DNA from 2 places in the Metabacillus sp. KH_069 genome. Region 1 is predicted to be linked to the other one. Evidence: riboswitches for the same ligand, from Rfam matches in the RefSeq annotation. Region 1 holds a riboswitch; the other holds the start of a gene.
What was found. A riboswitch is a leader RNA that binds a small molecule or an ion and turns the genes downstream of it on or off. The one in region 1 is predicted to bind cyclic di-AMP.

Region 1 (9,294 bases):
CATCAATGGCGGCAAGCATCGCTGTTTTACCTTCTGACTCCAAATGCTGCATTTTTTCCAATACAGCTTCAGCACTTATTCTGTACTTATCCATCAGCTTCTTCGTTCCCACAAGAACCTGCTGATTGGCAACCTTTGCTCTGATTCCATATCCCGGAATCGCTTCAAAGTCAGCCGCATCACTAAGTTCTATCCCTCTTCCTGTCACCCCATTTACAATCGCCTGAGCAAGAGGGTGCTCTGATTGCTTTTCAGCAGAAGCCACAGTCTTTAAGAAGTTCTCCTCTTCTATTTCTCCTACAAGATGAACATCCGTTAACTCTGGTGTGCCTTTTGTAACTGTACCTGTTTTGTCTAAAATGATGGTATCGACTAGATGAGCCGTTTCTAAATGCTCGCCGCCTTTAAACAAAATACCGGCTTCAGCTGCGCGGCCTGACCCTGCCATAATGGATGTCGGTGTTGCAAGACCAAGTGCACAGGGACAAGCAATAACGAGTACGGCAATCGTTTTTTCCAATGCACCTGCGAAATTGCCGGGGTCGATCCAAAGCATCCAAATAAGAAAAGTCACAGCTGCAATTCCGACTACGATCGGGACAAAAATGCCTGAAATCTGATCGGCCATTCTTTGAATCGGAGCCTTTGATGTTTGCGCCTGTTCTACAACCTTAATGATTTGGGCTAAAGCTGAATCACGCCCAACCTTTGTAGCTTTTATTTTCAAAAAACCATTTTTATTAATTGTAGCTCCAAAAACCTGATCTCCAGCTGTCTTATCTACCGGTATACTTTCACCTGTCAGCATGGACTCATCAAGAGCGGATCTGCCTTCATAAATCTCTCCATCAACGGGAACCTTTTCACCAGGTCTGACAAACACGATATCACCCGCAGCAACTTCTTCAAGAGGAACTTCAATTTCCATTCCATCTCTTTCTATTCTTGCTGTCTTGGCCTGCAGCCCCATTAATTTTTTAATGGCTTCAGATGATCTGCCCTTCGCTCTCACTTCAAATAACTTCCCGAGCAGAATAAGTGTAATCAGCACCGAACTCGTTTCAAAATAAAGCTCTGGCATATGCCCATTATGCCGGACCGACTCAATTGTTAGGTAAAGACTGTAAAAATAAGCAGCGGACGTTCCTAAAGCTACGAGTACATCCATATTCGCGCTTTTATTTTTTAGCGCTTTGTATGCACCGACATAAAACTGTCCGCCAATAACAAATTGAACAGGAGTGGCTAATAGCAGCTGGAACCATGGATTCATGAAAAGCTCAGGCACATACATCCAAGAAGTAAAGGAAAAGTGGCCAACCATTGACCAAAGGAGCGGAATCGAAAGAATGGCAGACACGATAAATTTCCTTTGCTGTTTTTGGATCTCTTTAGCTTTTGTATGGGCGGAATCCGTTTCATTTTCTTTTTTTAAGCTTGCTCCATATCCGAGCTTTTCAACGCGCTTGATCATATCCTGCGGCGCAACAATAGATGGATTGTATTCTACGGATCCTGTCTCAAGTGCGAGATTGATTGTCGCTTCCAAGACCCCATCAAGCTTGCTGAGTCCTTTTTCAATTCTTGCTGAACAAGCCGCGCATGTCATCCCGGTAATAGTAAATTCGGCTTTTTCAGATACCACCCCATAGCCTAAATTTTCTATCTTTTGACGGATCATTTCAGGCTCCGTCTTCTCTTTATCAAACGTTACAGTGGCTTTTTCGAGTGCAAGGTTTACGTTTGCTTTCTCTATACCATCCATTTTGTTTAAGCCTTTTTCAATTCTGTTTGAGCAGGCTGCACAAGTCATGCCAGTAATCTGAAATTGGGTCTCCTTTAGATTGCTCATTTCGAATCCCTCCATATACCGCATAGGGGTATATTTTATTGAAAAGAAAGCGTGCCGATGATCAGCACGTTTCTTTTTTTTGATTATAGAAAGTATAAAATTTGGCGCTTCAATGTCCAGCTCCTCGGCCAGAACGGGTCCGCAAGTATTGGCATAAAGCGCCTTTTCTGTTAGATCCTTTTCTGTCATGCCTGCGCTAAACGGGCGATTCTGCTTTTCTAATTATTCTACCTCGTAGCCCTGGTCATCAATTGCTTCTTTAATGACAGCTACATTCACTTCGTTCGGGTTGTAATCTACATCAACTGTTCCTTCGTTTAAATCTACCTTGACCGATTTGACCCCATTAAGTTCGCCAACACTGCCTTCAATTGCTTTCACACAATGATTGCAAGACATTCCCTGAACGTTTAAAGTAACATTTTCCATCTAAAACACTCCTCTATTATTATTTCATTAATCGTTTAACCGTAACTAAAACTTCATCAATAACCTCTAGATCGCCTTCTTGAATGCGTTCAACTAGACAGCTTTTCATGTGGCCTTCTAAAAGCAGCTTGCTGACGGAGTTCAAAGCAGATTGTATGGCTGATATTTGTGTCAGTACATCATCGCAGTAAGTATCTTTATCAATTAATCCTTTTACTCCGCGGATCTGACCTTCAATTCTGTTTAATCGCGTGACAAGATTTTTCTTAACCGCGTCTGAATGATGGCTTTTTCGATCCGATCCTGGAACATGACAGCTTTCTGGTTCATTCATATTTTCAACCATGCCATGCACCTCCTTGTTTATACTTTACCATACCCCCCTACCCTATGTAAAGAGATAAAATTCAGATTTATTTATTTTTTTCATCCTTCCATTTATATCCCGTGCCCCAAACGGTTTGAAGGTGATCATCTATTGGAAACCCGGTTTTTCTCAGCTTCTCTCTAAGATGACGGACGTGGGAATCAACCGTACGATCCTCCGTATCTGCATCATACCCCCAAATGGAATGAATCAAATGTTCTCGATTAAACACTCTGTTTCTGTTCTTTAAAAAGATGCCCGCCAGCTGAAATTCTTTAGGCGTAAATAAGATAGGCTCACCTTTATAGCTTGCCTCCTGACTTCGTTCATTCCATTTAAGTCCCTTGTATTCCACAGCATGATTGTTTCTAGTTCTTCTTAATATCGCTTCTATTCTTGCCAATAATTCCATTTCATTAAAAGGCTTCGTAATATAATCATCGGCACCTGTCTGCAGTCCTTTTACAATGTCTTCTTGCTGATCTCTTGCCGTCACCATGATGATTGGAACATCTGAAAAGCTTCTGATTTCTTTACACACTTCAAAACCATTCATTTCAGGCATCATCAAATCAAGAATAATAAGTGCCGGCTCTTCATTTAAAACATGGTCTACTGCGTTTTTTCCTGATAAAGATTTTATGCACGAATACCCCGCTGGAGCAAGGTACAGCGCAAGCAGATCCAGCATCAGTTTTTCATCATCTACAAGCAAAATCTTTTTCATCGTTTAATCCTTTCTAAAGCAAATGTATATGGACGTTCCTGAACCAAGCGTACTTTTCGCCCGAACGGTGCCGCCCTGAGCCTCCACTATTTCCTTTACGATGGCAAGACCCAGACCTGTTCCCCCGCTGTGGCGTGATCTTGATTTATCCACGCGGTACAGTCTGTCAAATACATACGGGAGATCTTCCTCGGGAATTCCAATTCCTTGATCCGAAATAACGATTTCAATCTTTCCTTCATGGTCAAGCAGCTTGACTGTAATGGAGGTCTCTTTTTCAGAATAATGGATGGCATTGTCCATAATATTGAGAAGTACTTGTTCAAATCTTGCCGGATCTATTAAATGCTGAACAGAATAATCCGGTAAAAGAAAATTCACTTTCCTATTTTCATTCATTAAGATGGGATTCATCTTTTCAATCGTTTTTTTTATAAATAAGACGAGATCCAGTTTCTTTTTTTCAATCTGAAAAGAATGATGATCAAGCTTAGCGAGTTCAAACAGCTCACTCACAAGCTTTGATAAATGCTCTGTCTGTTCCCTTATAATATCTAAATATTTTGCCTGATCAGCACTTGACAATTCAGGCCTCTGTGCAACATCTGCATACCCTTTAATATACGTGAGGGGGGTACGCAATTCATGAGCAATACTTGCTAAAAATTCATTTCTCTCCTTTTTTAAATGAGATAAATCATCAGCAAGTTTTTGAATGGACTGTCCAAGCTCCCCAAGCTCATCGTTTCTCTGCATATGAAGCTTAACTGTAAAGTCCCCCTCGCTCAGACGTTCAGTCGCACGTTTCATGGAGAGCAGCGGTTTTGTCACGATTTTTGATAAAAACACAACGGCAATGATGGTTAAAATAACAGATACGGTTCCGATAAATATGAAATGATCATTCAATCTCGCAATCATTGATTGAAGAGATTCTGTTCCCTTAAACATATAGACGAACCCGGTTGTTTCACCATTCTTTTCTATTGGACTGACAGACCAGATGAAAGGATTGTTTTGCCAGTTGGAAAGAGCGTCCATTTCTTCCTCACCACGGGCATTGACTGTCTTCTGCATGAATGGATGAATCTCTTTAGAAGAATGAAGAATTTCTCCGTTTTCATTTGTAAGGACAACATCTGTATCTGCTTCGGATTCCATTAAAATCACATGCTCCATTGTCGTTTCATCATTATGCTTGTTCAGGACATCGCGGTGGCTGTTGCCCCTTGTCTGGAGGGCGGCCACCTCCTCATTTACCCGTGTATTGACCAGGCTTCGGTATAAGAATAAAAAAAGGCATGTTTCTACTATAAGAATGATTGTAAAAAATAATAGTCCTATCTTTATGGCCAGTTTGTTCATATATGACTCCTTGAAAGGACCAGTACCTGTCTCGGTCCTTCAGCATGATAAGTTTAACAGTACCAAATACTTGTGCATTTTTGGTGCAGAATTAGAAAAAATGCTTCAAAAAAAGCGGCCTATGTCAGGCCGCTTTGATTATTAAGATAATTTCTCTTCCATATCAGGAATTTTGTAATCGCCGTGTTTCTTTTCTGTTTCTGCTACAATGACTGCACAAGCTGCATCACCAGTGATGTTGACTGCTGTACGGGCCATATCAAGCAAACGGTCGATACCGATGATTAAGGCAATACCCGCTACTGGAAGACCTACAGAGTTTAAGACCATCGCTAGCATGATCAGTCCAACCCCCGGTACACCAGCGGTACCAATCGATGCAAGAACAGCTGTAAGAACGACAGTAAGCAATTGCGTAATAGATAAATCAATATTATAAACTTGAGCAATAAAGATTGTTGCTACACCCTGCATAATAGCCGTTCCATCCATATTAATCGTTGCGCCAAGAGGCTGAACGAAGCTTGAAATCGGCTCTGGCACTTTCAGACGCTTCTGCGCCGTTTCCATAGATACAGGAAGGGTTGCATTACTGCTTGAAGTACTGAAAGCTACTGCCATTGCAGGAGCGAAATTCTTAAAGAACCAAATTGGACTTTGTTTTGCCAGGAAAAGAATGGATGATCCGTAAGTGACGATTGCATGAATCACTAGAGCCAGCAGGACGACACCCATGTAGAGTCCCATTGCTTTAAGAGCGTCTAATCCCTGGCTGCCGACAGCAGTTGCGATAAGACCAAACGTACCGAATGGAGCAAATTTCATTACGACGTTTACAAGGTACATCATTAAATCGTTTCCTTGTTCAACGACTTTATATAGCGTACTCGCTTTCTTGCCGAGGAACGTAATTCCAAGTCCTACAAAGATTGAGAAAATGATGATTTGAAGCATATTTCCGTCAGCGAATGCTTTAATAGGATTCGTAGGAATCATATTTAAGAATGTATCAGCAACGGATGGAGCTTCTTTTGCTTCATATTCAGCAGACTTTGTATCGAATTCGCCTACGTTTCCAGGCTGAATTGTCAAGGCAAGAATTAATCCGATTACGATAGCTACAGCTGTCGTTACTAAAAAGTAGGAAACAGTTTTCACTCCAATTCTCCCCAATTTCTTTGGGTCGCCCAACCCTGCAACTCCCAGAGTAATAGAGAAGAAAACAATTGGCACTACAAGCATATTAATTAAGTTTAAAAAGATTTTTCCAAGCGGAGTAAACAGGAACGTGTCTAACTGTTTAAATAAATCCGGAGCCGTGATATTAAGGATCAGACCTACGATGGCACCCAGAATGAGACCAATGATGATTTTCGTTGCTAGTTTCATATAAAACCTCCGTAAAATAAGAATAATAGAAAGATAATGCTTTATTCCCAAAAAAGCGGGATGGAGAAACATAAATGTGAGAGTTTTTTGAAAAATACAAAAAACCGCGAGAGAATTCTCGCGGTTAGTATTCGTCAATTTGAATAATTATGACTTTTCCACAGATGAGTCTCTCCAGTGCATACGAGGTTAGCTGTCGGATTCGGACGAAGAGTTGTCCTACCTAGTACTTTAAGGATTCACCCCAGTGCATGAGCACAGTTCGGTTCCCCCGTTCCCGTTAAGGATTAAGCGTATATTTATTAAGTTATACTACTATTCTAAATAAAAGATCCTGTTTTGGCAAACATCAAAATTTGCCTTTTGTTGGATTTAAACATAAAATTTAGCAGAAAACGTTATATTTTAAGGAGTTTTAAGCAATGAAAAGATGGATAAAAAATTTTTCCCTGATAGCATTAGCGGTCTTAATTCTATCATTTGCAGGGTTTTATATATGGTCCCAGCAGACATATAAACCAACAGAAAACCTTTACAATTCGACAAATATCCAAAAGAAAAACAACGTGAATGGGTACCTGCTTTTTGAACCGGTGAATCAGAAGACCGAAACAGGCATTATTTTTTATCCAGGGGCGAAAGTAGAGCCTGAAGCCTACGCCTATCTTGCTGAGCAGCTTGCACAGAGAGGATATACAGTTGCTATATCAAAAATGCCTTTCAACCTGGCCATTGCAGGAATCAACAAAGCCGACAAAGTCATTAATGAGCACGGTGACATTAAGAAGTGGTATATCGGAGGCCATTCACTTGGAGGCGCGTCAGCTTCTATTTATGCCTATAACCACCAGGATACACTCAAAGGACTCTTTCTGCTGGCAGCCTATCCTGCTGATTCCAGTGACTTTTCCGGGACGGACTTTCCGATTCTGACGATTTATGCCGAAAAAGACGCCCTGACAACTCTTGCAGATATACAGGAGAAAAAGCATCTGCTTTCAGAGGATACATTCTTTTACCGGATTAAAGACGGAAACCATGCACAGTTCGGAATCTACGGGGAACAAAAAGGCGATAAAAAAGCGGACATTAATGTCTTTATCCAGCAGGATCTTGTGGTTAATGAGATTGACCGGTGGATTATGATGAATCAGTAAAAAAATAGAGTTTCCAGGCTTATTTATGTTCGAATCAGATAAAAAGAAACAGCGGCTCGTCTGACGGGGTCGGTTCAAGGTGCAAAACATTAAAACAACATCATAAATAACACATCATAAAACACGCCAATTAGCAGCATAATTGACGTGTTTTAGATTCAAAGAATTTGCTGAACGACTTGCCTCAAACTTTAAGGAGTTCGCACTGCAAAACCCCATTTGCACCCCTTTTTATGCCATTTAACAAAAAAGCTGCACCTCAGCTAAAAGCTGAAAATGCAGCATCACACAATAACCTTGTTTTACTTAGTCGCCTCAAGGAACTCCTCTGCATCTTCTACAGTTAGAGCGACTGCTTTTTGCCAGAAATCTTCTTTTGTCAGATCCACTCCCAAATGCTTCATCGCGAGATCTTCCACCTGAATGGAACCCGTATCTTTAAGGAGAGCAATGTATTTTTCCTCAAACGCAGTCCCCTCTTCAAGCGCTTTTGCATAGATTCCAAGCGAGAATAAGTAGCCAAATGTATACGGGAAGTTGTAGAAAGGCACTCCTGTAATATGAAAATGGAGTTTGGATGCCCAGAAATGCGGGTGATATTCTCCTAATGCATCACAGTACGCTTCTTTTTGCGCCGCCTCCATCAGCTCGCTGATACGTTCAGCGCTGACCATTCCTTTCTTACGCTCCTCATAAAACGCTGTTTCGAAAATGAAACGCCCGTGAATGTTCATCAGAAGGGCAACACTGCGCTGCACTTTGTCTTCAAGCAGGGCCAGGCGTTCTTCTTCCGTTTTTGCTTTTTTCACAGAAGCATCTGCGACAATCATCTCTGCAAATGTTGATGCCGTTTCCGCCACGTTCATGGCATAGCTGCGGTTAAGCGGATGAACGCCTGCCATTGCATGCTGATGGAAAGCATGGCCAAGTTCATGGGCCAGTGTCGCAATATTCGAAGGCGTTCCTGAGAATGTCATAAAAATGCGGGACTGGTCGCTTTCTGGGAAGCTTGTGCAGAATCCGCCCGGCGCCTTTCCAGTTCGATCCTCAGCTTCAATCCAGCGGTCTTCAAACGCTTTTTTCGTGAATGTTGTCAGCTCCTCGCCAAAATTGCTGAACTGATCGAGAATAAATTCTGCTCCCTCCTGATAGGTGACCTTTGTCTCTTTCCCGCCAACCGGCGCATCAAGGTCATACCAGCTGAGTTTATCCACACCAAGAAGCTCTGCCTTTCTTTTTAAATATTTTACTAGAGACTGCTTATTTTCAGAAATAACTTTCCACATGACATCAAGCGTTTCGCGCTTCATTCTGTTGATTTCAAGCGGCTCGCTAAGGACGTCTTCCCATCCACGCTTCTCGTAAACATTCAATCTGAAACCTGCAAGATGGTTCAGCGTCTGGGCAAATAAATCTGCCTTGCTTCCCCATGCCTTTTCCCACTCTTCAAACACAGATTTGCGGACTTCACGGTCTGCACTGGAAAACTTATTGGCAGCCTGGCCGACAGAAAGTTCTTTTACTTCCCCATCTTCTATAAAAGGAATTTTCACAGTCGACACGAGGGTGTCATAGAACTGTCCCCATGCATGATAGCCGTCTACGGACAGAGCATTGATAAGCGTCTCCTGCTCCATCGGTAATTTATTTTTTGCTTTGTTTCTGCGTTCAGTCAGCACATAAGCAAGCTCAGAAAGACTTTCTGTCTCTATAAGTTCTTCCCATACTTGATCCTCCACTTTTACAAGCTTCTGATCGAGACTGGCAAGAGCATTTTGAAACTGAGAGCTGAGCTTCGTTACTTTTCCTCTGAGCACAGCAGCGTGTTTATCCGTTGTATCCTGAGCCTGCAGACAGCCTACAAAAGCACCGGCCTGTCTCACTCTCTTCGCAATTCCCTGGAACGTTTCAAGAATTTCATCAAGGTAAATATGGTCCTCTTTTGAGCTTGGCACCTTTAACTGATCGGCCTGCTCTTTAAACAAAGGAACATCATTTTCAAGCTCTT
Region 2 (22,465 bases), 920 kb from region 1:
GAAAGAACAGGGGGTTGATTTAATTGATGTCAGCTCAGGTGCTCTAGTGCCTGCTGAAATTAAAGTGTTCCCTGGCTATCAAGTGAAATTTGCCGAGCGCATCCGCGAAGGAGCAGGGATTGACACTGGTGCAGTGGGACTCATTACATCAGGAATACAGGCAGATGAGATTCTGGGTAACGGACGTGCAGATTTGGTTTTCCTTGCACGCGCCCTTCTTCGCGATCCATATTGGCCCCGTACAGCAGCAGTTGAGCTTGGAGCGGAGATTGAAGCACCTAAGCAATATTCACGCGGCTGGTAAGAATTTATTGAGCTTATAACTGAAAAGCAGCCGTCATGGCTGCTTTTTTTAACACATCCATCTTAATCTTTCCTCTGGCACAAAGGACAAAAATATAATCGCCTTGAGGCGGCAATCATCTTCTCAATCTCCGTTCCATCCTTGCGGCAAGGCTTTCCTTCCCGGTTAAAAACCCAGTGACGGTATTCAGACCTCTTTTCTCCCTGCTCCTTCAGTTTCAGAGCAAGCTCCAAGTCATTTGTAATGCCCTGACTTCTGTAGGACTGCTGGGTGAGGCTAATGATCGCCTTTGAGGCACTGCGCAATTGCTCATCTGTACAATCAACTGGCCGATAATCAGGATGAATGCCGGAAACATACAGAATTTCGCTTCTCAAATAGTTGCCTGCCCCCGCGATAAAGCTTTGGTCCAGAAGCAGCGAAGTCCACTTCCGGCGATAAAATCTTTTCTCCTGAAAGCGATCATATAATTGTTTGGAGGTTATTTCATCATTCAAAATATCTGGTCCTGCCTTGCAGATAAATGGATGTTCTGATACTTCACAGTCCTTTAGCACCTCAATCTCAGATGCACTGTAAAGAAGAGCTGATTTTTTTTCATTATGTATAGCAAGCCTCAACTGACGGTTGGTTTTAGGATAAGAATAAGAAGATCTGATCACCCATTTCCCGTAAAGCTGGTTGTGGGAATAAATCGTATAGCCATTATCAAAACGAATCAGCATGGCTTTCCCCTTGGTCTCCACTTTTTTGACTCTGGCTCCTGTAAAAAAAGCTTCATATTCCCGGAGCCGGTCGAATGCAAAAAACACTTCACCGACTGGCAAAGCAAGCAGAGCCCTTTCTATTTGATCGGCTGCGCGGCGGATTTCTGGCCCTTCAGGCATCAAATTTCTCCTTTCTGTTTTAAACTGTTTGGTTTGACTTGTACCCGAATTTCAGGCATCTCAAAACAAAAAGCACGGGCAGCACCTCTTATCATGTTCCGGTAAGCAAAAGTCAAAAAAAAGGCGCTTCAAAAGCCCCTCTTTCCCTTCTGCTAAAACCCCTTTTCATCTACAACCTTCACTTTATCCTGAAACAGTTTCACCTCTCCTCCCCCGGGAACCAGCTCATCTTGCTGATAATACCAAAGGACCGTATTTTGCAGATTGTATTTTTTGGCAATTTCCTGCTCCAGCATGCCGCCTACTTGGAGCGTGCGTGCTTCGGCTCCGTTTATTTTTACTTCCAGAGATCCTTTCTCATCAGAGAGAAGGCCATAAATCATAGAGTTTCCATAGAAATGATAATTTAAAAGTTCACTTTCTGCAGGACGATCTGCCAGCGGATTCGTTGAGATGGAACCCGCTTTCCAGCCATAAATTCCTTCTTTTAAAAAGGCCGTTCCTAAATGTTTCTTTTGGTCAATAAAAAAGAAGAGAGCTTCATCATTTATTTTATAGGCTGGAATGACAACTTCCATATCATGTTTCGTATGCTGCAGCGCTTCAAGAGGCTCATCGAAGGATTGTGATATTTCTGTCATCGACCAAATAACAAAGGCCAGACCAAAACAAATGAATAAACCTAAGGATACTTTGTATTTATTCACCAAATCCCCCCATTCTTCAAATGTCTCCTGTTATTTTTATATTCTAGGAATTTATGCCGTATTCCTTTTAACATAAGAGGGAAATAATCTGAAGTATTTCGCTATTTTCAGGCAAGAAAAAAGGAACTTCATCAAAAAGTGATGCCGTTCCTCCCTCATTCGTTATTTTGTTTCGCGGTGCAGTGTCACTTTTTTAAGTCTTGGTGAATATTTTTTCAATTCCAGACGGTCTGGATTATTTCGTTTGTTCTTTTTTGTGATGTAATTACGGTCACCAGTCTCCGTGCATTGCAGGGTTACGTTCACTCTCATATCATGTTTCCTCCTATAAAAATCATAAAACGTAATAATTACGATTTGATATGATCATTCTATCTGCTCTTCTCTCCTTTGTCAACTCCATATTCTCTGAATGTCTGCTTCTCCAACTTGTTTAAGCGTAATTTTATACACATCGGGATTCGTCATGCTCATCAAGTGATCGTATCCATAAGTATCTTCAAAAGATTTCAGCAGCAGAGTGATTAAGTTCCCATGACTGACAAGAACTGTATGATTTTCCTTTGCAGCCGCGATCTCGGCTAGAAGAGAATGAACACGCTCCATGCCCGATTGGTTGGACTCCCCGCCTTCGAATGAAAGAGATAGATCGTCAAATGTATCCTTAAGCCTGTCTTTCCAATCCTCCATACTCTTTCCGCTCATTACTCGCTCAGACAAACGTTCATCAAGATTCAGTTCAAGTTTTTTCTTTTCGGCAAGCGGTGCTGCCGTTTGAACAGCACGGAGAAAAGGACTTGAGATAATCGTATCCACTTCAAGTCCTTTGAAAAAACAGGCAAGTTTTTGAGCATCGATGAGCCCTTCATTTGTAAGCTCATCATCAAAAGCCTGCCCCTTCGCCTGACAATGCCGGACAGCATAAATAATTTTAGTCATGTGCTCTCTCCACTTCAAAACATGAAAAATCGTCAGCAACCAATGTATTTTTAAAGATTGAGGCTGCTTCGTGCAAAAGTGTGCCCTTATCATCATCCTGATAGCGCGCACTGATATGAGTCAGAACCAGCTTTTTTACATTTGCTTCTAAAGCAACAGCTGCTGCCTGGGTTGTGGAGGAATGGAAATACTGGGATGCAAGCAGCTCATCTTCCTCTCCGAACGTCGCCTCATGGACAAGCAAGTCTGCTTTTCTTGCAAGCTCCACGATTTGCGGACACGTTCTCGTATCTCCTAATATTGTCACGATTCTGCCTTTTTTAGGGGCTCCAAGGAAATCAGCGCCAGATAATAGTCTGCCGTCTTCTAATTGAACGGTTTCGCCATCTTTTAATTTTTTATAAACAGGACCCGGCCCAACACCTGCTTCTTTTAATTTGTCCACAAGCAGCATTCCGGGAGCATCTTTTTCGGTAATCCGGTAACCGTATGAAGGAACCCCGTGTTCCAGCTTCTTTGCTTGAACGGTAAACTGCTCGTCTTCAAAAACAAAACCATCCTCAATTTCAACGATTTCAAGCGGATATTTTAAATGGGTAAAGCTAAGCTCAAGGGATGTTTGAACATACTCTTTAATTCCTGCTGGACCATAGATTGTCAGAGGTTCGTCCCCGCCCTGAAATGAACGGCTTCCCAAAAATCCCGGCAAACCGTAGATATGATCTCCATGCATATGTGTTATAAAAATTTTCTCGATTTTTCTCGGTTTAATCGTTGTATATAAAATTTGATGCTGCGTTGCTTCTCCGCAGTCAAACAGCCAGACAGCTTTTCGCTCCTCTAAAAGACGGAGTGCGATTGAGCTGACATTTCTTGCTTTTGCGGGCATTCCTGCACCCGTTCCTAAAAACAGCAGATCCAAAATGGCTTCACCTCGTCCAGTTTTCTTATCTTTTAGAATACATGACTTAGAGGAAAATATGAAGAATGAAAAGGGAATTCCTATAAGAAACTATATGAGCAGAGAACAATTAGTTCCCCGTGTCTTTCATGCGTTGATCTAAAAACTCACTGTCCCCTGCGAAACTTGGATTACCGCGCCTATTAGAAGAATAGAACAGTTGAATTAACTCCTGATGAGTAAGAAGCCTTCTTAAAGTGAACCATCACCCTGCCAGTAAGATGCTTATACCGACAAAAAGACACCAAAATCAGTGCCTTTTTCTCATTTCTATTCCTGACGCTTTAAAACTTCCTGAAGCGATATGTTTCTGATTTTCCGTTTTGAAAGCTGCAGAGACGTCCAGTAAGCAAGATAGACAATTACAAATCCGGCTATAAGCATGAACGGTTCCGCTTCAATCGGCAGGGAAAAGCTTGTTGATTCGGAAACGGAAGCCATCAGCCCTTTATAGCTGATGAAAGCGAGAGGAACTCCCAGAATATAGCCAATGATCACAATGGGAGTGTAAACATTTAATAGAACGGATGAGATTTCTTTTTGCTTATATCCCATGACTTTAAGCAATGATATATTGACTGTATTTTCTTCCATGATCAGGCTTGTAATTAAATAAATGATGACCAATCCGATTATAAAAGCAAATAAACTGATGACTGCGACTGAATATTTTGTAGGCTCAAGCAGGGTTTCAAACACCTTTTTCATTGCTTGTTTGTCTTCAATCATTGTAATGGGTTCGTTTAGGTTCTCCTCCGGTTTTTCATTCGTCCATTTTCCAAGGTACGCCGTATTCTCCAAATCTAAGAAACTATTTACTTCTTCTCTTGGCAGATAGATTGCGTGGCCAATGAATATCTCAGCAATGCCGGTGATTTTGAAGGATTGTTCCTTCTCCGTCCACTGATTGCTGATAGTAACGGAATCCCCTTTTTGCAGACCTTCTGCAGCAGCCAGCGTCTGTGTGACAACAGCTCCGTCTGATAAGGTTTGATTCAAATCGGCTCCCCTGCTGTCAATCAGCTTCAGCATGGAGGTATCCGCATCTATTCCATAGAGCTGCGTTTTTGCATCCTTTTTGTCCCCGCTTTTAAGGGTTACTTCAGAAACAGTAAACGGACTGTCTTCGCCCGTCATTTCATTGGTTTTTAAATCCTGATAATAGACTGCATATTCATACCGATAAGCATCCTCATAAGTCTTTTTCAGAAGCTGATTCATAGAGTTCATCGAAATGAATCCAAACGTGAGAAGGATAGCTGAGAAAAGAATTCCGATGAATAGAACGAAACTTTTCGACGGATTGCCAATCAGCATTTTCAATCGGAAACGAGCTTTAAAGGAAAGTCTTTTTGACAGGCTGACGGTTCCTTTTTTTGAAAAGGCAGGTCTAGTATTCAGCAGCTGAAGAGGCGGTTTTATAGCCGTCTTTCGGATCGTAAAGAAACCGGCTGCTCCGATGACAATAACCGGCACTGCTAATCCAAGCACAAGGGTATACGGATCAAAGGCAAAGCTTTTTAAAATCGGCAGATTATAAAAAGACGTATACAGACTTGTCATTGGCTTTGAAGCAAGTATGCCAATTGCCATTCCAGCGGCTGAGCCGGCAGCAGAAACAGCAAGAGGGTATACCATAAAGGAAGAAGTAATCTCTCTTGGTGTATAGCCTAATGCTAAAAGAGTGCCAATTTGTTTAGCCTGAAGCTCAATTTGCCTTTTAACAATCAGGACGACGATGAATAAGGAAAGCAGTCCGATAAATAAGGGCAAAACCGTTCCAAATGACTGATTCGATTCAATCTCTGTATCAATATATGAAATCCGGATATTATCCTCAGCATCTGTCCATTTTGTGACAGGAACAACGGCCGAAACGGCTTTTTTCAGCTCAGCCGTCTGCTGCTCCTCTTTTTTGAAAAGACCTGTGTAGTAGACGGGCGCCTGACGATTTTCCGGAAAATCAGCTTTTCTTATTAATGCTGCACCAAAAGTCTTGGAATCATAAAACAGATCGTTTTCATTTTGTACGCCGTAAATGTAATCCGGCAAGTGCACATGTGCCGTTACAGTATAAGTTTTCCCGCCGGCTTTCCATTGATCGCCGATATCAAGACTGTGGTGATTGGCATAAGCAGCCGTAACCGCAGCTTCATTTTCTTCATCAGGGAGCGTTCCATCTACAACATAGGGCAGATTCATGCTGTTTTGAAGAGACAGAAACCGGACTGTAGTCCCTTCTTTCCATTCAGCATCAAGCCAGGATCTTTCCTCTAGATCAAGATTAAACTTATTTTCCAGGTCATCCATCTGCCCATTTGTGAGCCTTTCGCCTGCAGCAAATTGAAAGTCTTCCTGCTTATAGTCTTTTCTGAATAATTGATTACTCGAATCCATCAGTGCCATCGAGCTTGAAAGCATGACAAACAGCATGACAGCTATGGCTAGTAGAAAAACAGCTCCTGAAAATTGCAAAGGCTTTTGCCGCATCCCTCGCACAGCCATTTTACGGATTTTCATACCCATCTCACCTGCTCAGCCTCGATTGGCTCTTCATTTTTTATCGTTTCAATGACCATGCCGCTTTTCATTTTCAAAACGGTATGTGCCATATCCGCAATACCTGGATTATGAGTGATGATCAGAACCGTGGTTTGATAAGCGCGGTTCACTTCTTGAATCAGCGACAGAATCTTTTTACCTGTCTCTTCGTCTAAGGCACCTGTTGGCTCATCGCAAAACAAAATGCTTGGGTTTTTGACGATGGCACGGGCTATCGCTGTTCTCTGCTGTTCTCCTCCGCTTAATTGGTGCGGAAATTTATGCTGATGGTCATACATCCCCACTTTTTTAAGAATTTCATCTTTCGGCAGCGGTGACCCGCTGATTTCAGAGCCGACTTCAACATTTTCCCTGACCGTCAGAGATGGAATCAGATTGTACGATTGGAAAATAAAGCCTGCGTGATCTCTCCGGTAAGCTGTCAGCTCTTTATCTTTTAACTGATGAAGCTGCAATCCTTGTACAGCCACTTCTCCTTTATCAGCCCGGTCAATTCCTCCGGTGACATTCAGCAGTGTAGACTTCCCTGATCCTGATGGACCCAATATAACGACAATTTCACCCTGGCTGATCGTTAAACTTACCTCTTTGAGTGCAGCAACCTCTACTTCTCCTGCTTTATAAGATTTGCTGACGCCTTTTAATTGGATACTCATTTTGCACCCCACAAGTTATGAAATGTTTTTTAAATTTAATTTCATAATTATCGTACATCAGAAAATAGCCGGCGACAAGTAGTTTTTGAACTATTTTTCAATTTTCATTTCATCTTTCATCTTTTTTTCCGATTTATGGATTGCAATCAATTGGTTCATACTACTTATGTATGAAAATAATCTTAAATGTTTGATTTACTTCATTTTTAGCATTAAAATTAAGTACTTGAACAGGTTACATACTTTTTTAATAAATCCGGCTGATATAAAGTGAGGTTCAATACATGAATACGGAACAAAAACCAAAAGCAGTAATTGTAATATTCGGGGCAACAGGAGACCTTGCAAAACGCAAGCTTTTCCCTTCCATTTACCGCCTGTACCGCAGCAAGAAAATTGATGCTGATTTTGCAGTCGTCGGTGTAGGAAGAAGACCGTGGACAAATGATGAATTCCGCTCGAATGTCAGTGAATCGATTCAATCATCGATCAAGAAATCATCAGAGCTAGAAGAGTTCGCATCACACTTTTATTATCATCCGTTTGATGTGACAAATCCATCTTCGTACTTAGAGTTAAAAGGGATCCTCTCCGATATGGACAGCAAGTATCAAATTCCGGGAAACCGCATGTTCTATATGGCTATGGCACCTGAATTCTTCGGAACGATTGCGCGCAATCTAAAAAAAGAAGGATTAACGGCAACAGATGGCTGGAGCCGTCTAGTGATTGAAAAACCGTTTGGACATGATCTGCCTTCTGCACAGGAATTAAATGATGAAATCCGCGAAGCTTTTTCTGAAGATCAAATTTACCGGATTGATCATTATTTAGGAAAACAAATGGTCCAAAATATAGAAGTGATCCGTTTCTCAAACGCATTGTTTGAATCTGTCTGGAACAACCGATATATCTCAAATATCCAGGTAACTTCAAGCGAAGTGCTCGGTGTTGAAGACCGCGGACGTTACTATGAAAATTCCGGCGCTCTTCGGGACATGGTTCAGAATCACCTAATGCAAATGGTTGCCCTGCTTGCAATGGAGCCGCCAATTAAGCTCGAAACTGATGAAATCCGTTCTGAAAAAGTGAAGGTCATGCGTGCCCTCCGCCCGATGACGGAAAAAGATGTTCCTGATTACTTCGTACGCGGACAATACGGCAAAGGCGAATCTGAAGGAACAGCGGTTCCCGGCTACCGTGAAGAAAGCAACGTAGATGCGGAATCCAATACAGAAACATACGTAGCAGGCAAAGTCATGATTGATAACTTCAGATGGGCAGGTGTTCCATTCTACATCCGTACAGGAAAACGAATGGCCGCGAAATCCACAAAAATTGTTGTTCAATTTAAAGATTTGCCGATGAACCTGTATTCAAATGATGTTGACAGCAAGCATCCAAACCTGCTTGTGATTCATATTCAGCCTGATGAAGGAATTACCCTTCATCTGAATGCAAAAGAAGCAGGCGGCGGATCCTATGTAAAGCCGATCAAGCTTGACTACTGCAGCAATTGTGTTGATCAATTCAATACACCTGAAGCGTATGAAAAATTGATTTATGATGGCCTGCGCGGAGATGCAACAAACTTCACGCACTGGGATGAAGTTTCTCTCTCATGGAGCTATGTTGATACCATTTCAAAAACATGGGAATCAGCTAAAGCAGAGTTTCCTAACTATGCTGCCGGTTCTATGGGACCGAAAGCAGCAGATGAAATGCTTGAAAAAGACGGCTTTCACTGGTGGCCAATTACAGATATTGTAGAATAAGATGATAAAACGCCTGGAACAATCCAGGCGTTTTATTGCGCAAAAAAAAAGCCGCTCTAAGCTGAGGGGCTTTTACTTGTTAAAATCTTTTTTGCTTTTGAGAAAATACATAAAAAATACGGCAAGAGAACATACAATTAATCCGGCAAGTCCTGCAAAAATATTGGTATAAATCAGCTTAGGCGATAGTCCCTCCTGCCATTCAATAAACAGACCGGAGAGGGCAACACCGAACGCTCCCCCAAAAAATTGAACAAGCTGTGTCATCCCCATTCCCGCTCCAATTTCTTTTTCCGGAAGAATGCGGGTAGCCTCATTTGCAATGCTTGATGTCAAGCTTGAAAAACCAGTGCTCATAAACATATAGGCAATTAAAATCGCATAAGGCGAAATGGTTGAGAAAAACACCAAAATAACAGTTGAAATCAATAAAAATGCATGACCAAAAAAGATGAGCGGAAGATTTCCGAACTTATCAATCAAGCGGCCAATAAACTGAGCTGCGACTGCAGACAAAATCGCACCGGGGAAGATAATCATTCCAATGGCTGCCGGATCCTTCTCAAAAATAACTGTGAGAATAATAGGCATTAAAAACAGTGTTGAAAAATGAACTATAAAAGCCGAAAACCCGACTCCTGCTAATTTTAAATATTGACGATTGCGCAAAAGGGACGGCTGGACAAACGGGATGTCGACTTTATGAATATGTCTCCAGAGAATAAATAAAAGAATAACTGTGCCGGCAAGCAATGGAATTGACATAGTTGATAAAAACAGCAGCAAGCCTGTAACACCAATTCCGGTCAACAAGCCTCCTAAAGAATCAAAATGCACTTGCTTCGCATCTTCTTTCGGCAAAAGTTTTTGAAAGAGCGGCAATAGCAGGATAACAAATCCTGTGATCAAAAATAGATAATGCCAGCCTAAATATTGTGTAATGGCTCCCCCTATAACAGGACCCAGACCAAATCCAAGCGAGGCAGCAGATGAGATAAGAGACATTGCTTTTCCCCGTCTTGAGATGGGAATATATTTTCCTGCAAGAACCATCGCAAGACCAGGAACAGCACCGGCTCCTGCAGCCTGAAGGACACGGGCAGTTAAAAGCATATAAAAATTGTTTGAGAAAAACCCGATAATGGATGAGATTCCAAGCAGCATTAAACCAATAGAGAGCAGCTTTGCGATCGGAATAAAATCGGATAAGCGGCTGTATGTCAAAGTGGAAATAGCAAAGGCAATCGAATAGCCGGATACAATCCAAGATGCTGTTCCAGATGATAAGCTAAGGTTATTTAACACACTTGGCAGCGCAACATTGAACATCGTGGTGTTCATGACGACAAGCCAGACGGTTAAGCTCCATAATAAAACAATCTTTGTTTCGTGGGCTAATCCATGATCGTTTTTTTCAATAGGTAATTCCGTTGTAATTGCAGACATGTGATCCCGCCTTTTTATTTCGTGTACCTAATGAAATATACGCGCTCCAACGACAATCGTCAACCAATTTGAATTCATGAAAAAACCGGGCATCCGCTTACATGCCCGGCTGTATCTATTAATAATGAGTGCCATATTTTTTCGCTCGTTTATCTGCCTTCGCATCTTTCACAACTAGTACCGCATGGATGGCTCCGGGAATATAAAAGATCAAAGTTAAAATCAAATTCAGCAGAGCCTGAAATGGTTTTCCGACAAAAAGCACCGCAACTGGCGGCAATAATATGGCAAGCAAATAAAGCATCCGACTTCACCCCGTTCTCTCATTCTGTTTCTTTTTTACCCGGAAACATCAAGGTGAAAACATATATGAAAGGGCTGTGTTCGGATTAATTGCTGATTTGCTATCGTTATTTAACGCGAAATAAGGTCTCAGACGTGCTCTTTTAGTCGGCGTATGGAATGCAAAAAATCCATAACCCGATTTTACTAGCTATCTCTAGCAGTTTACGAAAGAGCCAAATGAAAACACGGCGCCAGAGGGCACCGTGTTTGTTTGCTTATTTAGACATCCATTCTGTATGGAAAATACCTTCTTTATCTGTACGCTGATACGTATGAGCTCCAAAGTAGTCACGCTGCGCCTGAATAAGGTTGGCAGGAAGCGTTTCTGTACGGTAGCTGTCATAGTAAGATAACGCAGCTGAGAAGCTAGGCACTGGTACTCCCTGCTCAATCGCAACCGTTAAGACCTTGCGGAGTGCTCCCTGGTAGCCTTCAGCAATTTCTTTAAAGTATGGATCCAAAAGCAGATTTGCAAGGCTTGCATCACGGTCATACGCATCTTTAATTTTTTGCAGGAATGCAGCGCGGATGATGCAGCCTCCTCTGAAAATCATCGCGATGTCACCATACTGAAGGTCCCACTTATATTCATCAGAAGCTGCTCTCATTTGAGCGAAGCCTTGTGCATAAGAACAAATTTTACTCATATAAAGAGCTTTGCGCACAACTTCAATCAGTTCTGCTTTGTCGCCTTCATAAGAAACAGCTGCAGGTCCTGATAAGATTTTGCTTGCTTTCACCCGCTCATCCTTCATGGCTGAAATGAAGCGTGCAAATACAGACTCCGTAATAATCGGAAGCGGAACACCTAAATCAAGAGCGCTTTTGCTTGTCCATTTTCCAGTGCCCTTTTGGCCTGCAGTATCCAAGATAACATCTACTAGCGGCTTGCCTGTTTCTTCATCTGTTTTCGTGAAGATGTCAGCTGTGATTTCAATTAAATAGCTGTCAAGCTCACCTTTATTCCAGTCTGCAAATACTTCATGTAATTCCTCTGCAGATAGACCAAGAACATTTTTCAAAATAAAATAAGCTTCTGAAATCAGCTGCATGTCCCCATATTCAATGCCGTTATGAACCATTTTCACGTAATGGCCAGCACCATCAGGACCGATGTATGTAGTACATGGATCTCCATCAACTTTTGCAGAAATCGCTTCAAAAATAGGTTTTACTAGATCGAATGCTTCTTTCTGTCCGCCAGGCATAATGGATGGTCCTTTAAGTGCCCCTTCTTCGCCTCCGGATACACCGGTGCCGATGAAGTGAATGCCGCTCTCGGCAAGCTCCTTGTTCCGGCGCTGTGTGTCTGTATAAAGCGTGTTTCCGCCGTCAATTAAAATATCCCCTTTGTCTAAATGAGGAAGCAATTGTTCAATAGTAGCATCTGTTGCAAAGCCCGCTTTGACCATTAACAAAATTTTGCGGGGAGTTTCAAGTGATTGAACAAATTCTTCAATGCTGTATGTACCAACAAGATTTTTTCCGCTGTTTTCTTTCAGCATTTCCTCTGTTTTATCAGAAGAACGATTATAAACCGATACGGAATAACCGCGGCTTTCTATATTAAGAGCGAGGTTTTTGCCCATGACGGCCAAACCGATGACGCCAATTTGCTGTTTTGACATTATAATACTTCCCTTCTCAATCAATTTTTTAATAGACAGAGCTCATGTATACATGCACATGGATTCTTCATGTAAAATAACACAGGAGCCTTGCTTTTATCAAGTAAAGCGCCTTGCTCATTCCCTTAAAAAATCTTTATTAAAACTTGTGCCGCTTGTCTTATCATCTTCTGATTTGTCCACTTTCATCCCGCGTTTCACCATGCTGCCGCCATATTTTCTATTAATATCTTCAATGGTTTTGTAAAGCGGTTCTTTTTTTGCATCCTCCTGAAAAGAAAAAAGATCCAGCTGCTTATAAGCCTCCTCTTTCTGAACGAGATCCTGGCATGTGATCCCAAGAAGCCGGATCGGTTCACCTGTCCAATGTTTATCAAACAGAGCTTTAGCATGTGTAAGAATATCTTCTTTCTCTGCAATGGGGTTGTTCAGCTTTTTACTTCGGGTAAATGTGCTTCGGTCAGAATAGCGGATTGTCGTGAAGATTTTCGTGCCGAGAACATCCTTCCGTTTCATTCTGCTGCTTACCGATTGTGACAGGCGGTTCAGTGTTTCATAAAGAATTCTCGGCTCTGTCGTATCTTTTGATAATGTAGTTGAATTTCCAATGCTTTTAAAATCATAGATAGAGTCAGGGTTTACCTCTCTGTCATCGATTCCATTCGCTCTTTTTTTCAGCCTCTCTCCATTAATTCCGAGAAGCTGCTTTAACCCGATCGCATCTGCATCTGCAAGGTCTTTTATTGTTTGAATGCCAATTGTTCTTAATTTATCCGCTGTTTTTTCGCCAACCCCATGCATCTCGCTTACAGGAAGCGGCCAAAGCGTTTTACCCAGTTCCCGCTTTCTGAGTACTGTGATGCCAAGCGGTTTTTTCATATTGGATGCCATTTTGGCGAGAAATTTATTAGGTGCGACGCCGATGCTAGCAGGCAGCAAAAGTTCTTCCATCAGTCTGTCCTGAATGGTCTTTGCGATTTGAAGAGGATTGCCCTCCTTTAAAAATTCCGTTAAATCCATATAACCTTCATCAATTGAAACGGGCTCTACCAAATGGGTAAACTCCCGCAAAAGATCGAACATAGCTTTCGAGGCTTTCCTGTAACGGTCAAAGTTTGGTTTGCGCACAATTAGTTCAGGACAATGCCGTTTCGCCTGCCAAAGCGGCATGGTCGTTTTTACACCCTTAGCCCTCGCCTCATAACTGCAGGTAACCACAATTCCTTTTCTTTCTTCAACATTTCCTGCAATGGCAAGCGGCTTTCCTCTGAGTTCGGGTTCAAATGCCATTTCAACAGATGCATAAAAGCTGTTCATATCCACATGAAGAATCACTTTTGGCCCGCTTTGCTCTTTCATTTCCGTTCAACTTCTTTCCAGACTGTTGTTAATCTTAAGTTTACCATAACAGCAGTAAACACGGCCATTCAGCATAAAAAGATTGACAAGCTGCTGTTTGTCAGAGTAAATTATATCTTGTGTGTTTTTTATTATACTGAACAAATGAATAACAAGCTTAATCTATCCAGAACGGGGGAATCATGCAATTGGTAATCCATTTACCTTGGGGTGAATCCTTTAAACAAAGGCAGGGAACTCTCAATCCCGAATCCGACAGTTAACCTCGTGTGCTTTATTGAGAGAAAGAACTTTAGTGAATTAAAGACCTTTCTTTCTTAAGAACGGTCTTTTTTTGTGTTTTCAGACAACTTAGAGGGGGTTCATACATGAAGAAATTTAAATTGGGACTGGCTTCCCAAATTTTCATCGGTTTGATTTTAGGGATTTTGGCAGGTGTTATTTGGTTTAACGATCCGCGTGTTGCAGCGTTCCTGCAGCCGCTTGGTGATTTATTTCTCCGGTTAATTAAAATGATCGTCATTCCTATTGTCATTTCCAGCTTAATTGTCGGTGTTGCCGGAGCAGGCAATGGAAAACACGTTGGAAGGCTTGGCGGCAAAACAATCCTTTATTTTGAAATCATTACAACAGTTGCGATTGTTCTTGGCGTATTGCTTGCAAATGTCTTCCAGCCTGGACAAGGTGTTGACCTTGAGTCTGCTCAAAAGACAGATATCCAGCAGTATGTCGATACGTCTGAGGAGCAAAGTGAAAAATCGGTCGCCGAAACGTTCCTTCATATCGTTCCGACAAACTTCTTTAAATCTGTCGTTGAAGGAGACATGCTTGCAATTATCTTTTTCTCAGTCCTGTTTGGGCTCGGGGTCGCAGCCATCGGCGAACGGGGAAAACCTGTTCTTCAGTTCTTTGACGGCGTCTCGCACGCGATGTTCCACGTAGTAAATCTTGTGATGAAAGTCGCTCCGCTTGGTGTGTTTGCTCTGATTGGAGTAACCGTGTCAAAGTTCGGGATCGATTCTTTATTGTCTCTAGGCAAATTAGTTCTGCTGGTATACGCTGCCCTGATCTTCTTCCTGATCGTTGTTTTAGGTGCAGTTGCCAAATGGGCAGGGGTTAATATCTTTTCACTCCTGCGCTACATTAAGGACGAGCTCCTGCTGGCATTCAGTACATCCAGCTCTGAAACCGTCCTCCCCCGCATTATGGAAAAGCTTGAAAAAATGGGATGCCCTAAAGGAATTGTTTCATTTGTCGTTCCGATTGGCTACACCTTCAACCTTGACGGATCTGTGCTCTATCAGGCAATCGCTGCCTTGTTCCTTGCACAAGTCTACGGCATCGAGTTGACAATCGTACAGCAATTAACGCTGATCTTAGTCTTGATGGTCACTTCTAAAGGTATGGCTGCCGTTCCGGGCACATCCTTTGTCGTCCTGCTTGCTACCCTTGGAACCATTGGAATACCGGCAGAAGGACTCGCCTTTATTGCCGGAGTTGACCGCATCATGGACATGGCGCGCACGGTAGTAAACTTAGTTGGAAATACATTGGCTGCAATTGTCATGTCAAAATCAGAAGGAAAATACAACCGCATTAAAGCGAACGAAGTGATGAAAGCAAGTGCATAAAAATAATCTGCCCCCGGCGTTGCTGCCGGGGGTTTCTTATACAATCAGAATTTCCGGGAATGGAAGAATCATCAGCTTTTTCTTTCAGCAGTTCAATCCGTTCATGCATCTCTTGTTCACCCTCCCTCTCCCAGTTGCTTACAACTATCTATATTTATGGGTATAATTCTCTTACTGAGGGTTCGATTCCTTCGCTTTCTTACCCTCTAAAACCGAGAAACGGTTTTTGAGGGCACGATTTCCCTATCAAAGCGAAACACACCATTCAGCAATGAATGGTGTGTTTTAATCTAAATCTATTTCACTTGCACTCAACCTTATCAAACCCAAACCGTTCAAGAAACTCATTGTAAGCTTCCATTCTGCCCAATATTTTGCCCTTTTCAAGCTCGTTCATTTCGTCATCTTTCAGAAGCTTGCAATTCTCCTCCGCTCTCGTTTTCACATAGGAAGCGATGGCGCTTTCATTAAATGTATTCATATTGATCACCTCTCCTTAATATGGAAAGTACCCCGCTGCCCTCTTTAACAAACTATTATCAGCACATTCAAAAGCCCCTCACCTGTTTAAAGGCAAAGGGCTTAGGGCTAACTTCTTCCAATTTTTCTGAATAAATTCTTCTCTTCCTGACTCTTCTCTTTCTTGCTTATACTTCTCCGGATTTTTAGCATAAAACTTTTGATGATATTCTTCTGCAGGGTAAAAAGGTGCTGCAGGCAGGATTTCAGTGACAACCGGATTTTTAAAGCGGCCGCTTTCGTCAATTTCCTGCTTTGTCTTTTCTGCTTTTTGCTTTTGTTCTTCGGTGTGATAAAAAATGGCTGTACGGTACTGGCTTCCTCTATCAAAGAACTGTCCGCCGTCATCTGTCGGATCTATTTGCGGCCAATATAACTCGAGCAGTCTTTGATATGAAAATACTTCAGGTTCAAAGGTAATTTCGACAGCTTCACGATGGCCTGTTTCACCTGTCTTAATTTGTTCATAAGAAGGATTTTCCAAGGTTCCGCCTGTATAGCCTGAAACAACCTCAATGATTCCAGGCTGCTCGTCAAACGGCTTGACCATACACCAGAAACATCCTCCCGCAAACGTTGCTTTTTCTCTTTTATTCATGCATGACACCTCTATTTTCTAAATAAGAAACAGCAGGAGCAATCGCTGCGCCTGCCATTCTTTTTGGATTATTTGCCTTTAGCTACTTCTTCAATGATAGCCACAACGAGTTCTGCTGTTTTCACAAGCTCTTCTATCGGCATCTTTTCATTAGTTGTATGGATATCTTCGTATCCTACTGCCAAATTTACGGTTGGAATGTCAAATCCGGCAATCACGTTGGCATCACTGCCTCCGCCGCTTGTTTGAAGCTCGCTTGTGCGTCCGATTGCTGCAGCCGCTTTTTTAGCGACTTCCACAACATGATCACCCTCGCCAAATTTAAATCCTGGATACATCACTTCAATGTCCACTTCAGCTCGTCCGCCCATTTCAGCAGCAACGCTCTCAAAAGCTTCTTTCATTTTCGCCACTTGAGCTTCCATTTTCTCAGGAACCAAAGATCTTGCTTCAGCTAAGATATTCACATGATCGCAAACGATGTTTGTTTGCGTGCCTCCTTCAAAACGGCCAATATTAGCTGTTGTTTCTTGATCAATTCTGCCTAAAGGCATTTTTGCTATCGCTTTGGCTGCAATGGTAATCGCAGATACACCTTTTTCAGGAGCGACACCGGCATGAGCCGTTTTGCCAAAGATGGCTGCTTTTACTTTAGCCTGTGTTGGAGCTGCTACAATGATTGTGCCGACTTTACCATCACTGTCTAATGCATAACCGAATTTTGCAGTGATTTGAGATCCATCTAAAGCTTTTGCACCTACAAGGCCAGATTCTTCACCGGCGGTAATAATAAATTCGATTTTTCCATGTGCGATGTTATTTTCCTTTAAAACGCGGACGGCTTCAAGCATCGCCGATAAACCTGTTTTATCATCAGCACCTAAAATCGTCGTTCCATCTGTCACGATGTAATCATCTTTAATGGATGGCTTAATGCCTTTTCCTGGTACAACCGTATCCATGTGTGAAGTAAAGTAAATTGGATCTATTCCGTCCTTTACAGCTTCCAGAGTACAAATTAGATTTCCTGCTCCGTGTCCAGTGACGCCGGTTGTATCATCTTCCACTACATGAACACCAAGTGCTGAAAACTTTTCTTTTAATACTTTTGCTATTTCTGTTTCAAATTTCGTCTCTGAATCAATTTGCACAAGCTCCAGAAATTCATTAACTAAGCGCTCTTGATTAACCATATGTATTTCCTCCATAAATTGTATTAAAGCGGAATGTTTCCATGCTTTTTGACAGGTCTTTGCTCCTGCTTTGTCCGCAGCATTTCAAGCGCCTGAATCAATTTGATTCTTGTATCCCGCGGATCAATGACATCATCGACCATGCCCTGACTTGCAGCAACATACGGATTTGCGAATTTCTCCCTGTATTCTTCAATTTTATTTGCTCTTGTTTCCTCAGGATTATCACTGTTTTCAATTTCCTTGGCGAAAATAATATTCGCAGCACCCTGAGGACCCATTACAGCAATCTCGGCATTCGGCCATGCAAACACTAGATCCGCTCCGATGGATTTACTGTTCAGTGCAACATATGCTCCGCCATAGGCTTTTCGCAAAATAACCGTCAATTTAGGAACGGTTGCTTCTGAATAGGCATATAAAATTTTTGCTCCGTGTCTGATGATTCCCCCGTGCTCCTGCTTAATTCCTGGGAAAAACCCAGTTACATCTTCAAATGTAATGATCGGAATCTGGAAAGAATCACAGAAGCGGATGAACCTGGAAGCTTTATCTGAAGAATCAATATCCAGTCCGCCTGCCATATACTTTGGCTGATTGCAGACAAGTCCTACGACTTCTCCTTTTATTCTTGCAAAACCGACGACAATATTTTTTGCAAAGTCCTTTTGCACCTCATAAAAAGAATCGGCATCAGCCACTTCTTGAATCACCACTCGAACATCATAAGGCCTGAGAGCATCAAATGGAATGCAGTCTGTCAGATTCGGACGATAATCTGAATCATTCTCAAACGGCATTATTGGTGCTTTTTCCTGATTATTCTGAGGTAAATAAGTGATTAATTTTCTGACCTGAGAAAGCACCTCTTCTTCTGTTTCGCCAGAAAAATGGGCATTTCCGCTGATTGTATTATGTACTTTAGCTCCGCCTAGATCTTCGGAACTGATTTTTTCGCCTGTTACGGTTTCGATCACTTTAGGCCCTGTTATAAACATTTGACTGGTTTTCTCGACCATAAAAACAAAGTCTGTAATGGCAGGAGAATAGACGGCACCGCCTGCACAAGGACCAAGAATAACCGAAATTTGCGGTATAACGCCTGAGTAGATGGTATTGCGGTAAAATATCTGCCCATATCCATCTAATGATACCACACCTTCCTGAATTCTAGCACCTCCGGAGTCGTTGAGGCCAATGAAAGGCGTTCCGCTTTTCGCGGCAAGATCCATGACTGCAGCAATTTTTTTGGCATGCATTTCTCCAAGTGCTCCTCCAAAAACGGTAAAATCCTGTGAGAATAAGTAGATTGGCCGCCCATGGACTTTCCCGTAGCCTGTGACAACTCCGTCTCCAGGTCCTTTTTTCCCGCTAAGGCCAAAGTCATTGCATCGGTGCTCAATAAAAGGATTCATCTCGACAAAAGTGCCTTCATCTACTAATAGATCAATTCGCTCTCTCGCTGTCAGCTTTCCTTTTTCATGCTGTTTTTCAATGCGCTCATCTCCGCCGCCCATTTCCACTTCACGTCTTCGATCATACAGTTCATTTATTTTATCGAAAATATCTATGCTCATTGAACAGTACCCTCTCTCTTTTCACATAGTTCCACTAATACTCCATTTGCAGCTTTCGGATGCAAAAAAGCGATTGAAGCGCCGCCTGCACCGTTCCTTGGAGTTTCATCTATCATTTTCACTCCATTATTCCGTAAATCTTCAATCCGTTTCTTTATATCATCCACTCCTAAAGCCAAATGATGTATGCCTTCTCCCCGTTTTTCAATAAATTTGGCTACAGCACTGTCTTCTGAAGTGGGCTCAAGCAATTCAATTTTCGTCTCCCCGATTTTCAAAAAAGCGACTTTCACCTTTTGCTCTTCTACATGCTCAATGCCCTGAAGCTGTAATCCGAGAGTCTTCTCATAAAACGGAAGCACCTCAGAAATGGAACGCACCGCTACCCCTATGTGATCTACCTTTTTAATCATCTCTTCCCTCCTCTTGTTGAAAACGCTTAACTCTTATGAACGTGACTTACTTCTTTATTTACTGTCAATATTCCTGCTGTTTCGACTAAAATGTGCAATTTTGTTCATAACTCCTCCCTTGTCCAGTCTAATTATTCACGTTAAAATATAGACAGAATCCTATTTAGGAGTGAAGATTATGTCTAAAAGATTTCAAAAAGTGATTGTTTATTTGATGCTTGCTGTAATGATTGCAACAACATTACTTGCTGGGATGAGCATGTGGTTCTAATAAGAAATGCGGAGCCGACTGTTTAGCCCCGAAAGGCAGATAAGAATCAGGCGGTGAAGGCGCTTTTTGCCTTTGCTGACGGATTTGTTCTGACCGAGGGGTTAGGAGGCGGAGTTGACACCATGAATAACGGAACCGGCTGATGACCGGCATCTTATACTAAAAAAGGTGATTCCCTCATTGGGAAACACCTTTTTTCATTGCGCCCTTTTCAGCAGCTATTTCTTCAAACGGCTTCTTGTTTTTTGTAATAAATACCTTTGTGCCGATTGGAATATGTTCAAACAGAATTTCTACTTCCTCATTATACATGCGCACACATCCCTGGGTCACAAAAGAACCGATTGAATCTTCATTATTCGTTCCATGAATGCCATACGTTCTGCCATCAGAATTTTCTGCATCAAATCCAATCCACCTGGTCCCAAGCGGGTTTTTAGGATCGCCGCCCGGAATATTCTTTTTTCGGTAATACGGATCTGCCGCTTTCACAGTGATCGTGAATTCTCCTTCTGGTGTAAGCTCTTCATTCTTGCCTGTAGCAACGTCAAAGATTTTCACAACCTGACCATTATCTATATATGCAAGTTCGTTCGACTGCTTATTGATAATGACATATGGATCACCGACAGATGGATTTTCTCCGAGCGGCCAAAGCGGAGAGAGAAACAAGATGGAAAGAAGCAATACCTTCATGATGAATCACCCTTTTTTCTTTATGTTGCGCTGGAAGGATGAAATTCATGCTCTGAAGATATGCCTTTAAACTGACTTTTTATGACAAGATACTGCTCCATCTCCCGTACAAAGTGCAGGAGAGCGGCTCTTGCTTCAAATTCTTCCCGTGTTTCGGGAAGCGGCATTTCTTTAAAAATCTTTCTCATATGATGAAGCTTGACTAAAAACTTGTGTGCCGTATTACCAGGGTGTATCGCTTCTCTGACTTCCTGAATAAATTCAGCGATAATTTCGGCCTGATCCACCGTTACATTAACGGAAGTAATAATCGGAAGGACCCGTTCGATAATTTCAAATTGTTTTTCCCTCATTTTGAAATAGTGGTAGTAGAGATTTTCATGTCTCATAAAATGGTTTTCAACATCTCTGAATGCCAGAGTTTTGGCTTCGTTTATTAAAAGAGCGGTCTCCGTTATTTCTTTTCCATCCCATGAACTATCGTTTGATAGTAAATACTCCTCAATTTCCAGAAAGATTTTCGAAAGATTATCTTCAATTTTCAGCTGATATTCCTTCAGCTTTTTATCAACGCTCGGCATATAAAGGTTCATAATCAGGGCCACCCCTATCCCGGTTGAAATAAGCGCGATTTCATTTAAAACAAGGCTGAACGTAATATGTGAGGATGTGTATAAGTGCAAAATAATAACTGAACTGGTCACAATCCCTTCTTTTGCACGAACAATCACTGTCACAGGAATAAAGAACAGTAAAAGAAGACCGATAACAAAAGGATAATAGCCAATTCCTTCAAAGAAGACAAATGAAAAGAGAATGGCAATTAAACAGGCAAAAAATCTTGCCCAGGAAGTCTGCAATGATTTCTTCTTTGTTACCTGAATACAGAGAATCGTCAGTATCCCGGCTGATGCGAAATTATCCAGCTGAAACATCTGAGCCAGACTGATGGCAATCGCTGCTCCCAATGCAGTTTTAAGCGTGCGGTATCCGATTTTAAACATTTTCTTGCCCCTTGCTTCAATCTTCTGTTTGTTAGTGTAACCAAAAAGAAGAATGATTTTTGAATAAGTCTTATGTATGCTGATGCGGTTTTTAAATGAACAGCTAATTTAATGGTGTTTCTTTTAATTAGGCTGTTTTCACATAGATTGTTGTTTTCCATGATAAATGTTGTCCGTTCCTTTCCGCTCCACTTAAGGTTTTTAACATTTAATCCAACAGCAATCATATTTACGAAAAGAAAACTTAAAATATATAAATGAAAAACTCCAAAAAGAAAAAGATGATCATCATGATCACCTTTCACTTTAGGATTATAGCATTTTTTCAAGGAAAATTTGAGCACGTTTCGTTTTAGGATTTGTGAAAAACTCCTTAGGCGGTGCATCTTCAACTAAAATCCCCTCATCTAAAAAGAGGACTCTGTCTGCTACTTCTCTTGCAAATCCCATTTCATGGGTTACAATCGCCATCGTCATACCGGAGAACGCAAGATTTTTCATAACTTCCAATACTTCCTTTACCATCTCTGGATCAAGAGCAGAGGTAGGTTCATCAAACAGCATAACTTCCGGGTTCATTGCAAGCGCCCTTGCAATCGCAACCCGCTGCTTTTGTCCGCCTGATAACCTGCTTGGATATTCGTGAGCTTTTTCAGCAAGACCGACTTTCTTTAAAAGCTCGTGACCCTGTGCTTCTGCTTCCTTTTTGGAAGTTCCCTTAACCGTTAATGGTGCGTATGTTAAGTTTTCCAAAACGGTTTTGTGAGGAAAAAGATGAAAATGCTGAAAAACCATTCCGACATTTTGACGAACTTTATTGATATCTGTTTTCGGATTAGTGATATCATGATCCTTAATCCAGACATGTCCGTCTGTTGGATCTTCCAAACGATTTAAACAGCGCAAAAAGGTGGATTTTCCTGAGCCTGAAGGCCCGATAATCGCGACAACCTCTTTTTCAGCAATTGATGTGGTAATTCCTTTAAGCACTTCT

Region 2: it holds a riboswitch for cyclic di-AMP, as region 1 does, so the genes downstream of both, gltT (glutamate/proton symporter GltT) here and AC3ISE_RS19340 (dicarboxylate/amino acid:cation symporter) in region 1, are expected to answer to the same signal.

What each region holds. Positions count from the first base shown of each region.
Region 1 is NZ_CM174460.1:3,826,959-3,836,252, forward strand. Features, by position in the region: gene AC3ISE_RS19315 (heavy metal translocating P-type ATPase) at 1-1,852, opposite strand, end outside; gene copZ (copper chaperone CopZ) at 2,075-2,281, opposite strand; gene AC3ISE_RS19325 (metal-sensitive transcriptional regulator) at 2,301-2,627, opposite strand; gene AC3ISE_RS19330 (response regulator transcription factor) at 2,695-3,375, opposite strand; gene AC3ISE_RS19335 (sensor histidine kinase) at 3,379-4,740, opposite strand; gene AC3ISE_RS19340 (dicarboxylate/amino acid:cation symporter) at 4,882-6,129, opposite strand; cyclic di-AMP (ydaO/yuaA leader) riboswitch at 6,293-6,433, opposite strand; gene AC3ISE_RS19345 (alpha/beta fold hydrolase) at 6,552-7,286, shown strand; gene AC3ISE_RS19350 (M3 family oligoendopeptidase) at 7,589-9,294, opposite strand, start outside.
Region 2 is NZ_CM174460.1:2,903,567-2,926,031, forward strand. Features, by position in the region: gene namA (NADPH dehydrogenase NamA) at 1-304, shown strand, start outside; gene nei (endonuclease VIII) at 367-1,191, opposite strand; gene AC3ISE_RS14595 (hypothetical protein) at 1,344-1,898, opposite strand; gene rpmG (50S ribosomal protein L33) at 2,061-2,210, opposite strand; gene AC3ISE_RS14605 (histidine phosphatase family protein) at 2,292-2,837, opposite strand; gene rnz (ribonuclease Z) at 2,830-3,759, opposite strand; gene AC3ISE_RS14615 (ABC transporter permease) at 4,069-6,318, opposite strand; gene AC3ISE_RS14620 (ABC transporter ATP-binding protein) at 6,315-7,016, opposite strand; gene zwf (glucose-6-phosphate dehydrogenase) at 7,301-8,791, shown strand; gene AC3ISE_RS14630 (MFS transporter) at 8,864-10,237, opposite strand; gene AC3ISE_RS14635 (YqaE/Pmp3 family membrane protein) at 10,356-10,541, opposite strand; gene gndA (NADP-dependent phosphogluconate dehydrogenase) at 10,798-12,210, opposite strand; gene AC3ISE_RS14645 (DNA polymerase IV) at 12,328-13,569, opposite strand; cyclic di-AMP (ydaO/yuaA leader) riboswitch at 13,714-13,858, shown strand; gene gltT (glutamate/proton symporter GltT) at 13,938-15,200, shown strand; gene AC3ISE_RS14655 (hypothetical protein) at 15,502-15,681, opposite strand; gene msrA (peptide-methionine (S)-S-oxide reductase MsrA) at 15,760-16,317, opposite strand; gene AC3ISE_RS14665 (M20/M25/M40 family metallo-hydrolase) at 16,386-17,510, opposite strand; gene AC3ISE_RS14670 (acyl-CoA carboxylase subunit beta) at 17,534-19,081, opposite strand; gene mce (methylmalonyl-CoA epimerase) at 19,084-19,500, opposite strand; gene prli42 (stressosome-associated protein Prli42) at 19,679-19,771, shown strand; gene AC3ISE_RS14685 (L,D-transpeptidase) at 19,949-20,467, opposite strand; gene AC3ISE_RS14690 (aromatic acid exporter family protein) at 20,488-21,471, opposite strand; gene AC3ISE_RS14695 (amino acid ABC transporter ATP-binding protein) at 21,784-22,465, opposite strand, start outside.